4 regions of the Parabacteroides johnsonii DSM 18315 genome follow, and region 1 is predicted to be linked to each of the others. Evidence: riboswitches for the same ligand, from Rfam matches in the RefSeq annotation. Region 1 holds a riboswitch; each other region holds the start of a gene.
What was found. Region 1 has a riboswitch for cobalamin ahead of NQ564_RS07270 (TonB-dependent receptor plug domain-containing protein). Riboswitches for the same ligand answer to the same signal wherever they lie in the genome.
Positions count from the first base shown of each region.

Region 2: another riboswitch for cobalamin. It lies ahead of NQ564_RS05765 (ABC transporter substrate-binding protein); the one in region 1 lies ahead of NQ564_RS07270 (TonB-dependent receptor plug domain-containing protein).
Region 3: another riboswitch for cobalamin. It lies ahead of NQ564_RS17340 (hypothetical protein); the one in region 1 lies ahead of NQ564_RS07270 (TonB-dependent receptor plug domain-containing protein).
Region 4: another riboswitch for cobalamin. It lies ahead of NQ564_RS11850 (porin family protein); the one in region 1 lies ahead of NQ564_RS07270 (TonB-dependent receptor plug domain-containing protein).

Region 1 covers NZ_CP102285.1:1,747,844-1,752,060, forward strand. The annotation lists gene aspT (aspartate-alanine antiporter) at 1-1,091, opposite strand, end outside; cobalamin riboswitch at 1,212-1,415, shown strand; gene NQ564_RS07270 (TonB-dependent receptor plug domain-containing protein) at 1,470-3,530, shown strand; gene NQ564_RS07275 (sirohydrochlorin cobaltochelatase) at 3,553-4,217, shown strand, end outside.
Region 2 covers NZ_CP102285.1:1,400,620-1,404,836, reverse strand. The annotation lists gene NQ564_RS05775 (ABC transporter ATP-binding protein) at 1-192, opposite strand, end outside; gene NQ564_RS05770 (FecCD family ABC transporter permease) at 192-1,229, opposite strand; gene NQ564_RS05765 (ABC transporter substrate-binding protein) at 1,239-2,399, opposite strand; cobalamin riboswitch at 2,456-2,657, opposite strand; gene NQ564_RS05760 (hypothetical protein) at 2,699-3,058, opposite strand; gene NQ564_RS05755 (precorrin-2 C(20)-methyltransferase) at 3,392-4,090, shown strand; gene NQ564_RS05750 (glutamine synthetase) at 4,105-4,217, opposite strand, start outside.
Region 3 covers NZ_CP102285.1:4,243,008-4,247,224, forward strand. The annotation lists gene NQ564_RS17335 (anaerobic ribonucleoside triphosphate reductase) at 1-1,950, opposite strand, end outside; cobalamin riboswitch at 2,241-2,446, shown strand; gene NQ564_RS17340 (hypothetical protein) at 2,508-2,717, shown strand; gene NQ564_RS17345 (putative transporter) at 2,724-4,217, shown strand, end outside.
Region 4 covers NZ_CP102285.1:2,871,182-2,875,398, reverse strand. The annotation lists gene NQ564_RS11860 (lactonase family protein) at 1-564, shown strand, start outside; gene murQ (N-acetylmuramic acid 6-phosphate etherase) at 610-1,425, shown strand; cobalamin riboswitch at 1,657-1,853, shown strand; gene NQ564_RS11850 (porin family protein) at 2,118-2,705, shown strand; gene priA (replication restart helicase PriA) at 2,822-4,217, shown strand, end outside.

The DNA of each region.
Region 1 (4,217 bases):
TCCAGCATATCGCCGGGATCGATCGTCGTGGCAGCCAAAACCGGTATGTTGATGCCGGCACGTTTGATGCTCTTGATGCTGACACCGTGCATGACCGGCAGTTTGCGCAGTTTGGCAACTGTCATGCCTGCATATTTCTTGCGGGAGATCAATACGGGTAGCGTTTCGGCCGGGAAGTCTAACAACTCGATATCATTGACTTCATCGCCGATCCAGTCCTCCTCTCCGATCACAAATTCACGACGTCCACTGAGCACGACTTCGTTTCCTTTCAAAAGCATCTGATCGGCCTTCGCATCCCGGATCACACCATCGATACGAACCCGTTCGACGAAAAGGCGTCTTCCTTCTCCTTCCAAATAATCTTCCAGTTCTTTCACGGTCTTCCCCGCCCCGAACCAGTCGTTGCTGATCTTGTAGGCGCGAAACGTGATCGGACGGGCGGCAGGCATGAAGCCGGGTTGCTCGCTTTCGTCATCCGCCCCCATTTTGGCTTCCAGTTCGCGACAGGCTTTCTTGACCGATTCGATCCCGCCCAACAGACGAGGAGCGATATCGCTCATGATCCAGGCGGAACCGGCCGTACCGAAAATATAAGAAACGGCATAGGCTACCGGCATGACATTGATCATATCCGTTTTATCTGCCGCCGGTATTCCTAATTGGTTAATCGTATCTTCGGCCACACCGAGCACAGCGGATATCGTCTGCGAACCAGCCAACAGACCGGCAGCCTCTCCGGCAGAATAGCCCATGATCTTTGCCAGCATAAACGGGGCCAGCAGGCAGAACAGGCACATCACGACGGCAAACAAGACCTGTGGCAATCCTTCCTTTTTCAATCCCCGGAAGAATTGCGGACCGACACTATACCCTACGGCAAACAAGAACATCAGGAAAAACACCGATTTCAGCGGGGCCCCGATATCGATATGCAATTGCCCGATCAACACACCGACCAGCAAGACGCTGGTAACCGTCCCTAACGTGAACTTTTTAATCTTGAATTTACCGATCCAGAAGCCGAAAGCCAGCGTGAGAAAGATGGCAAGCTCCGGGTAATGCCGGAGCAAATTGGCAAACCATTCCATATATCTATTTTTTTTGGCGTTAATAAAATTGATAATGAAACACGACAAAGGAAAGAGTTGTTGTGTTAAACCAAACGAAAGCAGAGTTAAATTTATAGTTGGCATTTCTAAATAAATCTCTATCTTTGCCTCCGCTTAGGTGATATAACTGCCATCCGACAGTTGTATAAAAGGGAATCCGGTGGAAATCCGGAACAGTGCCCGCTACTGTAAAGCCATATTAAAAAAAGAAGAAAGCATTCTCCATGCCACTATCCGCAAGGATGGGAAGGCCGCTTTCCGAAAAGGCTAAGTCAGGAAACCTGCCAAGCAAGACAATAATAACTCTCCCGGGGCCAGGAAAGCTATTGACACATACATAATAAAACTCTTTTTTCCATGAAAAAGAAATGTTGGCTGACAGCCCTTCTTGCGGGTTGTTCTCTTTGCGCGTCACACGCACAAACCGTGTTGCGCACGGATACGAATGATCTGAGAGAGATCCGCCTGGACGAGGTCGTCGTGACAGGTACCGGAACGGAACATTATTTGAAAGACGCTCCCGTACAGACGGAAGTGATCACAGGGAAAGCGTTGGAACAATACAACGGACGCAGCCTCGACGAGATTCTGAGCGCCCTCTCCCCTTCCATCACGTTCAGTCCGGGAGACATGGGTAGCAATATCCAGCTAAACGGATTGAAGAACGACTATATCCTGATCATGGTGAACGGGAAACGGATGAACGGCGACATCGGCGGACAAAACGACCTGAGTATCATCAACCCGGCAACCATCGAACGCATCGAGATTGTAAAAGGAGCCTCCTCTTCCTTGTATGGAAGCGATGCTATCGCGGGTGTCATCAACATCATCACGAAAAAGAACCGCGATAAAGTCAGTGTCTCCAACACGACACGCGTCGGCAATTACGACGACCTGCTCCAGAGCGAAATAATAGGGTTCAGCAACGGAAAGCTGAACTCCACCACTTCCGCAAGCATGAAACATACCGGAGGTTGGCAAAACACGACTCAAGAATGGTATCACCACGATCTGCAAGAAGGAAGCGTGAGCAAAACAGTGAGCCGCTCCACCAACTTCACGCTTTCCCAGAATTTCACTTATAAAGCGAGCGACAGACTCAGCTTGTCGGCCGATGCCTCTTATTACCAGAAATGGATTTTCCGTCCTGTCGGTCCCTGGAAATATTATTTATACGACTATTTCTACCGGAACCAGGATTACGCCTTAGGCTTAAAATATAGGCTGAACGACAAACGGAGCTATCTGACCGCCGATGCTTCTTTCGGACAGTACAACTACTATTTCGATTATACGGGCCAAGAAGTGACCAACTTTTTCCATCCCGACGGAACGCGGGTTGTCAATTACCCCGGCGACCGCGTATTACAGACCATGCAGCGCAGATGGTTGAACCATGTCAAAGGGGTATTCTATTTAGGAGACAATCATATTTTAAGTGCCGGAATCGAGCACCAACACGACTATCTGAAATCTCCTTACCGCCTGAAACAGGGGAAGGCATCTGTCTATACTTTAGCCTCTTATGCACAAGACGAATGGTCGATAACAAACCGGCTAAACCTGACTCTCGGTTATCGTTTTGTCCATCATAAAGAATTCGGTCAAAAGTTCACCCCAAAAATATCAGCCAAGTACAGCCTTGGCGATTTCAACCTGCGTGCCACTTACTCGTATGGTTTCAAAGCCCCCACCTTGAAAGAGCTTTATCAGAATTATATCACCGTTATCATGGGACCGCTGAAAGCCTATTACGGCAACGAGAACCTAAAGCCCCAAAGTTCGAACTACGGTTCGGCAAGCGTAGAATACAGCAACGGGAAATTCCAGGCAACCGTGACCGGGTACTATAACCGGATACACAACATGATCGCCCTGACCGTCGTCCCGACTTCGTCAGAAGACAAATTCCTGGAAGTAGAAGAAACGATGAAATACAACAACCTCGCCAAAGCCCGTTCATTCGGAGCCGACTTCACCTTCAACTATCAGGTGCTTCCGTCACTGGCTATCGGAGGAGGCTACAGTTATACGGATGCAAAAGCCCAGTACACGGAAGACCAGAACGATCCCAACTACATGAAATATCTGCCGATCAACGCGACTTCCTACCACAATGCCAACTGGAAAATAGCCTGGACACACAAAGATGTCGGCGTCAGCCTTTTCGGCAGATACCAGTCCACACGCTATTACATCACGGATGGAAATGGAAAAGCCTATCAGCTCTGGCGCCTGAATGTAAGAAGCTCACTGCTGAAAACGAAGAAATGGAACCTGGGGATGAATGCCGGCATCGATAATATATTCAATTATATCGACCGCACACCTTTCGGCAAGAACCGGGGGACAACCAGTCCCGGACGGACTTTATACCTCTCGCTGAACGTTAAATTTCAGAATAAACAAAAATAATCACTTTTAAAAATCAGTAAAAATGAAGAAGTTTAAACATTTATGGCTGGCAGGCTTATTACTTGCAGCCACAGTAGGGTTCACATCCTGTGACGACGATGACGACAATGCAACATCTGCCAACCCGGCAGAAGAATTCGTGACAAAGAACAAAAAGCACGAGACAGCCATTCTGCTATGTACTTTCGGAAGTACTTTCAAAGAATCTATCAAGACCTACGATCAGACGTTGGCAGATTTCGAAACGGCATTTCCTGATGCAGACATCTATCTGGCTTTTACATCTTACACCTGTGTGAATCGTGTCTTCGCCGAAACAGGTATCGAGCGTTATCAACCGGATCTTTGGTTAAAAGCAATTGGTAAAGCCGGTTATAAAAAAGTAGCCGTACAATCTTTACACATCATTCCCGGCGAAGAGTATCTGAACTTAATGAACAAAACGGTCAAGAAAGACTTCATGATCGAACAATACCCGAATGTCCAAGTGACAAAAGGTACCTGTCTGGTTTACGATGAAGACGATGTGCAAGCTGTTTCTGCCGCCTTATACGATCATTACAAGAGCAACCTGGCCGACAAAAAACATTTGCTCCTGTTGATGGGACACGGCAACCCGGACAAGAACTACAATGCCAACAGCAAATACGCCGAAGTGGAAGAAGCCATGCAAGCATTGTCTCCTAA
Region 2 (4,217 bases), 350 kb from region 1:
ACCTCCCAACTTCGGCTGGAAAGCCGACAACGTGCGTAAGAGCGTCGACTTCCCGACTCCGTTCTCCCCTAACAGGCAGGTTAATTCTCCGCTATAAATCCGGGCTTGTATATGGCTTGCCACCAACTTAGTATCGTTCTTTGTCCGGTAACCGATAGAGAGATCATGTATATGGATCGTATCTTGTTTCATCATTCGTTCAGTTCGTTCTTACGTTTGCGGAATAGTACGGAGGCCACTACAGGAGCACCGACCAAGGCAGTCACCGAGTTGACCGGCAAAGCCCCTTCGAAGCCGGGCATCCGGGCAATCAGGTTACAGGCGAGCGCCAATGCGGCACCGGCAAACAAGACGGCAGGCATCAGGACCCGGTGGTCGGAGGTTTGAAAAATGGCCCGGCACAGGTGCGGAACGGCCAGGCCAAGAAAGATGACCGGTCCGCAATAGGCCGTCACGATCGCCGTCAGCACTCCTGCCGAGGTGATCACCAAAAGACGTGCCCGCTTGATGTTCAATCCCAAGTTACGGGCATAGCCGTCGCCAAGCAGCATCAGGTTCAACGTCTTGATCAACAGGAACGACAAAGGGATCAGAATCGCCATGATCGCAACAAACAGCATCATCTGGTTGCCGGAAACACGTGAGAAGCTGCCTAACCCCCAGATCACATAGGCGCGAATATCCTCCTCCACGCTGAAGAACTTTAGCACGCCGATCACCGCATTCGCCACGTAGCCGATCATCACACCGATGATCAGTAGCGTCACGTTCCCTTTCACCTTCTGCGACACATATACGATCAACGCCATCACCGACAGCGAACCGATCACAGCCGCAATCGAAAGCGCAATTTCTCCCATAAACCCTAATTTGCTAAGCGCAACTCCTCCGAGGCTACCGCTCAACAACACCACGAAGGCCACGCCCATACTCGCACCGGAACTGATCCCCAACACGGAAGGCCCCGCCAGCGGATTCCGGAAAACAGTCTGCATCTGCAAGCCGCTTATCGCCAAGCCCGCTCCCGCCACCAAAGCAGTCAATGCCTGCGGAAGACGTGATTTCCAGACGATATTCTGCCAAGTCACCGGCTCGTCTCCAAGTCCGCAAATAATGTTCCAGACAGACTTCAACGGGATAGACACCGATCCTAACACCAAATTCAGGAACATCAGGACCAGGATAGACGCTACGATGAGCAACATAAGAAAAGTAGTGGAATGTCTCATTCGTGCAGCTTATTTGAGTCGGGCATAATAAACAGGCGTATGATCGGGCAGCAAGTCCGGATGGAATATATGCAGCAGGTCGGCCAGTACGACTTCCGGCTCGGTCGGCATACTTTCGTAAAAAGGCGTATCTTTCATGTTGCAATAGATGATCCCTTTCTCTTTGAAGGCACGGAAATCGGCATAACGCGGGTCCTGCTCCTTCAATGCCTCATAGCTGAACGTACCCGGATAGCTGTTCACAATGCGCCAGTAATCGGCTTCGTCACCCTGGTTGTAGACAGTTTCGAAATCGAGCGTCACACCTCCCGAACGTTTATCGTCTTTGAGGAAATAGTCGGCACCGGCGTCCTTGAAAAGCTGGGCGAGAAAGCTCTCCCCTCCTACGGCATACCAGTTACCGCCCCGCATCTCGCCGCTCAACACGACCGGACGTTTCTTCACTTTTCCTTCCGCCGTCAGCTCCTTCAATTCATTGTAACGGGCCGCGATGGCGTCGAATGTCTCGTTTGCCTTTTGCTCCTGTCCCACCAACAGACCGACGAACTTCACCCATTCCGCCTGTCCCAACGGCGTCATCTCCTTATAGCCTAAATGCGGGATCAATGGGATACCGACATCCTTCAAGGTCTCATATCCGCCCCGTTTAAAAGGCGAAACAAGGATCAGGTCGGGGTTCATACTCATGATCACCTCGTTGTCGAAATTCCCTTCTATACCGATTTTGGCGGTCTTCCCGCTCTTGAGACGTTCGTTCATCTCTCTATTGAACAGATGCCGGGTACTGGTCACCCCTACGACCTTGTCCAGTTCGCCCATCTTGATAAAATTGGACAACTGCAAAGATGTCATACAGATAACACTTCTGATGGGTGTCTCGATCACAGTATACGATTCGGGGATGCCGGCCGGTTTCGTTCCTCTCCTGACAAGCGCATAATGGAAAGTCGTACTTTCCTCATTCTGCGGGTCCTGGATATCCAGCAAGACATACCCGTCCCGATAGGATAATTCGAAACCACGGGCATACTCCGGTACAATATGGACACCGGAAAACGCGCTTTTTTCCGTCGTTTCCACCTTGTCGGTCCGTTGATTGTTTTTGGTCGTACACGAGGATGCGACACACAACGACATAAGCAGGCAGCACCCTGCCAGGCATTTTTTCATATTCAATATTATTTTATTATAACCAGGCGAGCGTTGTCCACCCCACGAGGACGAGACTCTTCTAAACCGAAACGGCAGGTCTTCTGACTTACTTCCATCCCCGGACACCTTCCCGATCCCCCGATCAGTGGCATTGAGTATTGCCGGTATGTTACCGAAGTTTCACAGCAGCGTGGTCTGTCCGGGATTCCCACCCGGTTCCCTTTTCATCCCTGTCCTGTAAGGAGGACAGGGAAACCTGTTTCAAAGGGCAAATATAATAATATTACTTTTCTTTCAAGAGAAAAGTGGCAGACAAATCAGTTTTTCTTACGAGCCGCCAGATATTCGTCTTCCGGCATGACTTTCAGCACATGGCCGCTTTCGTCGAAAGCGACAACCAGATTCCGCTGATCAGTCGTCTCGAGAGAGACCTTATACTGGATAGGGCTGCCGCCACCATTCGACTTGTACACCTCTTTGATCAGGCAATTTTCATAAGCGTTGTAAATCGCTTCCTGTGTGGCAAGATCCACATCGACGATATCGACCGCATAGAAATTTTTCATACTCAACATATCGATATCCATATTCTCGTCCTGCCCTGCCTGCGCATAACCGTTTTGAGACATACAGACACACGAAACCACCATAACCATCATCAATACTAACTTCTTCATAACCTAAAATTTTAAACAATCTATTTACCTTTTTCTAATCGCCCCATTAAATACAAATTATATGCCAAAGAACATAAAACGGTATTCTCCTTCTGAAACATTCTTCACTGCTTTTAAAAGTTTCAAGAGTTCCATCAGGTTGAAACTTTTGTTTCATCCGGGGAAACTTTAGTTTCATGCGGCAGAAACTTTAGTTTCATACTTTGAGACAGAATGAAACTAAAAAAGATTGTGGAACAGGATATGTAGAAATTATCCCCACAATTGTGGAATGCCGATTTGGAAAGTTCCTCAATTCTCCTCACTTTTGCACATCAAATAAATCAAACGCATATGTCGTACCCCATCTGCTTCGTATCGCTCGGTCCGGGAGACCCCGAACTGATCACCCTGAAAGGCTTGAAAAAGCTCCGACAGGCCGAGATCATCTATTGTCCCGCCACCATGAACAAAAACGGGCAACTCCTCTCCCGTGCGGCCCGTATTATTGAAGAATTGGGAATCGGCGAATCCGCGATCCGGCTCTTCACGCTTCCGATGAGTAAAAACCGCACCGAAGCCTGGAAAGTCTACGATGCCTTGTATGAAGAGGCAGCATCCGCTTGGGACGAAGGGAAAAAGGTGGTCATTGTGGCGGAAGGCGATGCCGGGTTCTACTCTTCCATACAATATATATACGACAAATTCAGGGAGAACCGCATCGAAGTAGAACGAACCGCCGGAATCCCAGCCTTCATTGCGGCAGGAGCCTTAGCCGGCTTGCATATCGTCAAACAGGAAGAACAGATCATCGTCATACCCGGAACGCTGACAGCGGAAGAATTGTCGGAAAAAATCAAGGCCGGCTATGTGATCGTCATCATGAAGCTGTCCCAATGCGTGGAGGCTGTCCATACCTGCATCCAGTTGCATCCGGAAGCGAACTTCCACTATTTTGAGAATGTCGGGACCGGGAAAGAGTTCTATACTTCCGACCGGAAACAAATTCAGGGAAAAATATTCCCATACTTTTCCCTGATGATCATCCAATAGTATATCTATCTAAACTATGCTATTATCGCATTCAGGCTGTCTATATGGAAACGAAGCATCTCGATATAAGGCAGGACCGAATTATGATATATGACTGCTTTCATATGCGAATCTTCCATTTTGTTGG
Region 3 (4,217 bases), 2.3 Mb from region 1:
GGTCGCGTCTCCATCCATTTCGACATAGAAGATATGGCCTCCGCGTGTCATCTCGTGATAGGGAGCTTCCACTTCCGCCTTGTGGCGGGCGCTACATTTGTAATAGACGGGTACATGGTTGGAGTTCGTATAATAGTCGCGGTCTGTGATGCCGGGCAACGAACCGAATTTCTTGTGGTCACGACGGGTAAACTTACCTGACAAACCTTCGGCTGGCGTTGCCAGTACGCTGTAATTATGCTGGTATTCTTCCGAAAACTGATTGGCCCGGTTACGGATGTAGCTGACGATTTTCAACCCTAACTCCTGCGATGCTGCATCTTCTCCGTGGTGTTTGCCGGTGAGGGCGACCAGGCATTCCGCCAGGCCGATAAAGCCGATCCCCAATGTTCCCTGATTGATAACGGGTGCGATCGTGTCGTTCGGCTTCAGTTTCTCGCTACCCAGCCAGAGAGACGACATCAACAGCGGGAACTGTTTGGCATATGCCGTTTTCTGGAATTCCATGCGCTCGTGCAGCTGGCGGGCTGTTATATCCAGCATATGGTCGAGTTTGGCAAAGAACTGGGCGATTCGTTCTTCCTTGTTTTCTATGTGCATGCATTCGATGGCGAGGCGTACGATATTGATCGTCGAGAAAGAGAGGTTACCGCGCCCGATAGATGTTTTCGGACCGAAACGATTCTCGAATACACGTGTGCGGCATCCCATGGTTGCAACCTCGTGCATATAACGTTGTGGGTTGTCTGCACGCCAGTCTTCGCTTTGGTTGAATGTTGCGTCGAGGTTGAGGAAGTTCGGGAAGAAACGGCGGGCCGTCACCTTACAGGCAAGCTGGTAAAGATCGTAGTTGCGGTCTTCCGGCAGATAGCTCACTCCGCGTTTCTTTTTCCATATCTGGATCGGGAAGATGGCCGTCTCACCGTTGCCGACCCCGCGATATGTGCTTTTCAGTATCTCACGGATGATACAGCGTCCTTCGGCCGAAGTGTCCGTTCCGTAATTAATAGAACTGAATACCACCTGGTTACCACCACGGGAATGGATGGTGTTCATATTATGAATAAAGGCTTCCATTGACTGATGTACGCGGCTGACAGTCTTGTTGACGGCATGTTGGATGATACGTTCATCGCCGCTTAATCCTTCGAGCGGACGATTTATATAGTCGTCCAATTCCCGCTGATAGAGATGTGAATAGTCCTGCCCGTTCAGTTCTTCCAGGTTCTTGATTTCCTCGATGAAACTATTGCGCACGTAAGGAGCCAGATAGAAATCGAATGCCGGGATTGCCTGGCCACCATGCATTTCGTTCTGGGCTGTCTCGAGTGAGATGCAGCCTAAGATACTGGCTGTTTCGATGCGCTTTGCCGGGCGTGATTCTCCATGTCCGGCTGAAAATCCGTATTTCAGGATGCGGTCCAACGGATGCTGTACGCACGTGAGGCTCTTGGTCGGATAATAGTCTTTATCATGGATATGTAGATAGTTGTTTTCCACCGCCTCCTTGACCTCTTCGCTCAACAGGTAGTCGTCGACGAACGGCTTGGTCGTTTCGCTGGAGAACTTCATCATCATGCCGGCAGGCGTGTCGGCATTCATATTGGCATTCTCGCGGGTGATGTCGTTGGATTTGATATTGATGATCTCCAGGAACATATCGCGCGTTTTGGCTTTGCGGGCGATGCTACGCTGATTGCGGTACGCAATGTATTTCTGTGCAACGTCCTTACGGCTACTGTTCATCAACTCCAACTCGACAGCATCCTGGATGGCTTCGACAGTCATCTGTGTGTCGCCTTTGAAAGAAATATGATCGGTGATCTGGCGGACCAACTCCCGGTCTTCTCCGTTTTCAGTGTGCAACATCGCTTTACGGATAGCTGTTGCTATCTTCTCTTCGTTGAATCCGACGATACGTCCGTCACGTTTGATAACTGTCTGAATCATGATAAATCTATTATTGAAATTTGTATGTTTTTATGCCTGCAAAAGTATATAGTATAACAATATGGTAAACCTTTTTGGAAAACTTTTGTGTAGTTAAAATATGTCAATCTATTTATTTATAGTTATTTATTTTGATGAATTGGAAAACTTTTAAAGTTTAGTTTGTTTTAAAATTTCCCAAAAGTGTACACCTTCTTAACTCTTTGTGTATAATGTGGAAAACTCCTGAAGAAAGTGTTAATGTGGAAAAAATAATTTGGAAAAGAGATACACACTATACTTTTTTTGTCTAATTTTGCTTTCGAATCGGTTCCGTATGATCAAATCGGATGATACGGATTAAAAGGGAATCGGGTGAAAATCCCGGACAGTCCCGCTGCTGTGAAGCTCCGTTTCAACATCCTGAAACTACTTTTGCCACTGGCTTATGGTTATAAACCGGGAAGGCTTTAGGATGGGAGTCAGTCAGAAGACCTGCCGTTCATTAAAGGCTATTCTTTCCTCGTGGGTTAGGAGAATGGTTCGAAAAAGTTTCTAATTTCATAAATAGTAAAAAGATGGAAAAGCTTTGCTCGCGTTGTGGCACAAAGTTTGTCGGCAACATCGATTTATTGTCGGGCGACTTTGCAGCTACTGGCTTGGACCAGTATCAGAAAACCTTTATCAGGGTCTATTATAAGAATTGCCTTTGTCCGGAATGTATCGGGCATATTCGGGACACGTTCTATGCTTTCGACGTTTCTCCGGTTTACCGTAAAGATCGATAGGGTATCATGGAATGGATTAAAGAACTACTGTGGGGCGAAGGGATAGGACATTCCCTTCTGTTGCTCGCATTTACGGTTGCAGCCGGTATCCAGTTAGGTAAAATCAAGGTCTTCGGAATCTCGTTGGGGGTTACGTGGGTACTCTTTGTCGGGATCATGCTCGGACATTTCGGTTTTTATATCCATCCTGCCGTTATTCATTTCTTTCAGGAATTTGGATTGATCTTATTTGTTTATTCGGTAGGTATGCAGGTCGGTCCAGGATTTTTCTCTTCGTTCAAGAGAGGGGGAATGACGCTGAACGGGCTGGCTTGCGGTATTGTCTTCTTAGGTGTGGCCACGGCTTTGGTGATACACTTCGTGGCGAACATACCGATCCCGGCCATCGTCGGGATCTTGTCCGGAGCGGTCACTAATACGCCGGGGCTCGGTGCTGCTCAGCAGGCTTATACGGATATGACGGGAAGTGGGGACGAGAGCATTGCGCTGGGTTATGCCGTTGCCTATCCGTTAGGCGTAATCGGGATCATTCTGGCGATGCTGTTTATCCGGTATGTGTTCCATGTCAGTTTCGATGATGAAGCGAAGAAGCTGGAGGCGGAGAATGATACGCATGCGGAAGCCATCCCTGTCTCGTTGATCGTTAAGAATCCGGCAGTGTTTAAGAGAAAGGTGATCGAGTTGGCCGCTTTGCTGGAGCATCGCGAATTTGTCATCTCGCGTATATGGCGCAAAGCGACTAATAAGGTCGAAATTGTAACTGGAAACACCGTTTTGCAGGAAGACGATAAAATCTTCGTCATCACGACCGAGCATGATGTGGAAACGATTAAAACATTTATCGGGGAAGAAATCCAGATGGACCGGAAGCAGTGGATTCCGGCGGAGAGCCAGTTCATCAGCCGCCGTATCTTGGTGACAAAGCCGGAACTGACAGGCCGCCGGTTAGGGGATTTGCAACTGCGTCACTTGCATGGTATCAATGTGACGCGTGTCAACCGTGCCGGTCTTGAATTGGTGGCGACACAGGGATTGCAGTTGCAGGTGGGCGACCGGGTGACGGTTGTCGGAAGCGAATTAGCAGTCGACAAGGTGAGTGCTATTTTGGGTAATTCCATGAAGCGGCTGAACGAGCCGAACCTGATTACCATCTTTGTCGGGATTGCATTGGGAATCGTCTTGGGAAGTATACCGTTTTCAGTTCCGGGAATTCCGCAGCCGATCAAGCTGGGATTGGCAGGCGGGCCGTTGATTGTGGCGATCCTGATCAGCCGTTTCGGCTATCGTTACCGACTTGTGACCTATACGACGCAAAGCGCCAACCTGATGTTGCGCGAGATCGGGATCACGATGTTCCTCGCCTGCGTCGGACTGAATGCGGGAGGCGGATTTATCGATACGATCGTGAATAGAGGTGGGTTTATTTGGATCGGCTATGGTTTTATCATCACGATGCTGCCGTTGCTGGTCATCGGGTTGATCGGGCGCTATTACTGCAAA
Region 4 (4,217 bases), 1.1 Mb from region 1:
AATGACTTGGGGACAGACCGGATTTATAAATATGATATCATCGCTTCCGATAAGGGCTTGGGCTTGCGGGAAGGAACGCCTGCATCTTTCAGTTTGCCGGCAGGAGAAGGTCCGCGTCATGCAGTTTTCCATCCGAACGGCAAATGGGCTTACCTGATCGGCGAGCTTTCCGGCCGCGTCGTTTTCATGCAGTACGACAAAGGCAATCTGACTCCGGTCCAGTCTGTAGAAGCCGACACGTTGCATGCCTCCGGCAGTGCCGATATACACATCACACCGGATGGCCGTTTCCTGTATGCTTCCAACCGTCTGAAAGGTGATGGTATCGCGATTTTCTCTATCGATCCGGCAAACGGGCAACTGACAAAGGTTGGCTATCAGCTGACCGGTGTTCATCCGCGTAATTTTGTCATCACTCCCAACGGCAAGTTTCTGCTTTGCGCCTGTCGGGACAGTAATGTTGTGCAGGTTTACGAAATAGACAAACAAAGCGGCTTGTTGAGAGATACGGAAAAAGATATCCGGGTAAGCAAGCCCGTTTGCCTGAAATTCACTAACAGGTGAATGTGATATTTTTAGTAGCTTTGCACTTGCAAATTGTAATAAGCTATGTCATTCATCAAGATAACAGAACAGGATTCTCTCTATAACGACCTGGAACGGAAGTCCGTCCGGGAGCTGCTCGAAGATATCAATACGGAAGATCAGAAAGTGGCGTTGGCTGTCCGAAGGACCATACCCAAAATAGAAGAATTGGTTTTGCAGATCGTTCCCCGTATGCAGCAAGGCGGACGAATCTTTTATCTGGGAGCCGGAACCAGCGGACGGTTAGGGGTTTTGGATGCTTCCGAAATCCCCCCGACGTTCGGGATGCCTCCCACACTGATTATCGGCTTGATAGCCGGTGGCGATACCGCCCTCCGGAATCCGGTGGAGAATGCCGAAGACGATGAGGAACGAGGCTGGCAGGAATTGTTGGAGTATCAGGTCAATACGAAGGATACCGTGATCGGCATTGCTGCTTCCGGGACGACTCCCTATGTGATCGGTGCCCTTCGCAAAGCGCGTGAACAGGGCATTCTGACCGCCTCCATTTCCAGTAATCCTGATTCACCGATGGCGATGGAGGCTGATGTCTCAATCGAAATGATTGTCGGACCGGAGTTCGTCACCGGCAGTTCCCGTATGAAATCCGGAACGGGACAGAAAATGATCCTGAATATGATTTCCACTTCCGTTATGATCCGATTGGGGAGGGTTAAAGGAAACCGGATGGTCAATATGCAGCTCACCAATCAGAAACTTATCGACCGTGGAACTCGCATGGTCGCTGAAGAATTGAGCCTTCCCTATAACCAATCCCGCCATCTGCTGTTGATGTACGGCTCCGTTCAAGCAGCTGTCGAAGCCTACCGTAAGGAGTAAGAAGAATTCTACCGGTGGAACATTCGTTCCCTCGGCATGGCACACTCGTTTCCTCGGCATGGCACAGCCGTTTCCCTTGCATGGCACAACCGTTTCCTCAGCATGGCACAGTTGTGCCACAGGAGTGTAATATTTGTGGCACTGGCAGCAGGAACCGAAAGGATGCTTGTCGCGTCTGTATTTTTCTGTAAGAAGATGGACAATATATGAGAAATATATGGAAAATATCGCTATATTTGTCCCATGCATTGTTCCTGCTTCGCCATCTGCGGAAAAGGATTAAAAGGGAATCGGGTGTAAATCCCGGACAGTCCCGCTGCTGTAAGCTTCAAAACGGATTGGGCAATTCTTTTATGCCACTGACGCGAGTCGGGAAGGCGCTCATACCGGAAGTAAGTCAGAAGACCTGCAACGCATATTTTTCGACGGCTTCGAGGAAAGGCCGGAAGAGAACAGTGAAGCCGTAGGCTTTTGTCTTTCTTAATTCCCGTTTCCCGTAGTCTGTTTACTTGTTTTTAATTATTTTGCCATAATAATTAGGAAAAGAGGCATGAATCTGTGTGCGGGATGAGCTCCGCCTCCGATTCATGCTTTCCTTTTACGGGGGGAAGCAACACTTAGGCGGTGATATTTGTTTATTATTGGAAAAGTGCGTTTATTTGTAATTCGTATTAACTAATTAAAGAAAAAGTATGAAGAAGATTGTTGGGCTTATATTGTTGGCTGTGATGGCGTTGATTGCCGTACCTGCGAAATCCCAGATTAAGTTCGGTATAAAAGGCGGTTTGAATATATCCTCTGTCCATTTCAACAAAGAGATTGTCGGAAAGGATAATGTGACCGGATTTAATATCGGTCCGATGGTGGAGGTGATGGCCCCGGTAATGGGAGTCGGTTTTGATGCGGCTATCCTGTATTCGCAAAAAGGGATAGGCGTGAAGAGCGAGAAAGATATTAAGAATGACTATATAGACGTTCCGGTTAACCTGAAATGGAAATTCGGTTTGCCTATTGTCAAAGGGTATCTGTCAGCCGGTCCGTATGTCGGTTTCCGGGTGGGCGGCGATAAGTTCTGGGATATTCCGGGATCGGTCGGAGACCAGTTGAAGGCAAAGAGTTTCAATGCCGGTTTGAACTTGGGTGCCGGTGTGGAACTGATCAAACATTTACAGGTCGGTTTCAATTATGCCCTCGGCTTGACGGATGATTATAGCGCATCAAAGTTTGAATTAAACGGTAAGAACCGAGGCTGGTCGATTACGGCTGCTATCCTGTTTTAAAAAGGGAATAAAGAAGATTTGCGATCAGATAAACAGAGGCCGGGCTTTAGCAGTCCGGCCTTTTTTGTTACTTTTGGCATCGCTATGAACATGGGTTCGTATAAAGAAGGATAAGAATGAAGTACGCAGACGTTATACTCCCGCTTCCGTTGGAGAACAGCTATACTTATAGCATACCGCCCGATCTGGAACAGACGGTAATACCCGGTTGCCGGGTGATCGTCCATTTTGGAAAGAAGCGCTATTATACGGCTATCGTCATGGATGTGCACGAGCGTGTGCCCGATAGCCAGTACGAGACGAAGGAGATTTACGCCTTGCTGGACGCTACGCCTGTGCTCCGTCGTCCGCAACTTCGTTTCTGGAAATGGATCGCCTCCTATTATTTGTGTAAATTAGGAGATGTCTATAAGGCGGCTTTGCCTTCCGGCCTGAAATTGGAGAGTGAAACGGCTGTAACCTATAATGAAGAGTTCGAAGCCGACGGCCCTCTGCGGCCGAATGAACAAGCTGTGCTGGATGCTTTTTCCGGCGTCTTGAAACTGACGGTTTCCGAACTGGAAAAGAAAACCGGACTACGGAATGTCGTGCCTGTGGTCGCCTCCCTGATGGCTAAGGGGGCAGTTGAGGTGAGTGAGGAGCTGAAACGGGGCTTTGTGCCGAAGATGCAGACCTTTATCCGTCTTGCCGAGGCGTATAAGGAGGAAGAAAAATTACAGGCTGTGTTTGCGGACTTCAAACGGGCGAAGAAGCAGGAACACTTGCTGATCTGTTTCTTGGAACTCAGCCATGCGCTTAATCCGGCACTGGTACGCGAATTGTCGAAGAAGGAATTGTTGGAGAGCAGCGGTTGTTCTCCGGCCATATTGGATGGTGTGCTGAAGCGAGGTGTGCTGGAAAGTTATGAGAAGGAGGTAGGAAGGTTGCAGGTTCCGGTTTGCCGTTTGCAACCCCTTACCCCTTTAAGTGCGGCGCAGGAGAAGGCTTACGGGGAGATACATGATGTCTTCCGGGAGAAAGAAGTCTGCCTGTTGCATGGCGTTACTTCCAGTGGAAAGACGGAAGTCTATATGCGGCTGATCGACGAGGTGTTGAAGATGGGACGCCAGGTTTTGTATATGCTGCCTGAAATCGCCATCACGACCCAGATCACAGAACGGCTTGCCAAGTTGTTTGGTGATAAGTTGTTGGTCTATCATTCCAAGTTCTCTGATAACGAACGGGTGGAAGTCTGGAACCGGCTGTTGCATACGGGCGAGCCGATGCTGGTATTAGGCGTCCGCTCTTCCTTGTTTTTGCCGTTCAAGGATTTAGGTTTGATTATTATAGACGAGGAACATGAGAACACTTACAAGCAGCAGGACCCGGCACCGCGTTATCATGCCCGTAATGCAGCGTTGGTACTGGCCGCTATGCATGGGGCGAAAACATTGTTGGGCTCTGCCACCCCTTCCATCGATTCCTATTTTAATGCCACTACCGGCAAATATGGTTTGGTGGAGCTGACTACCC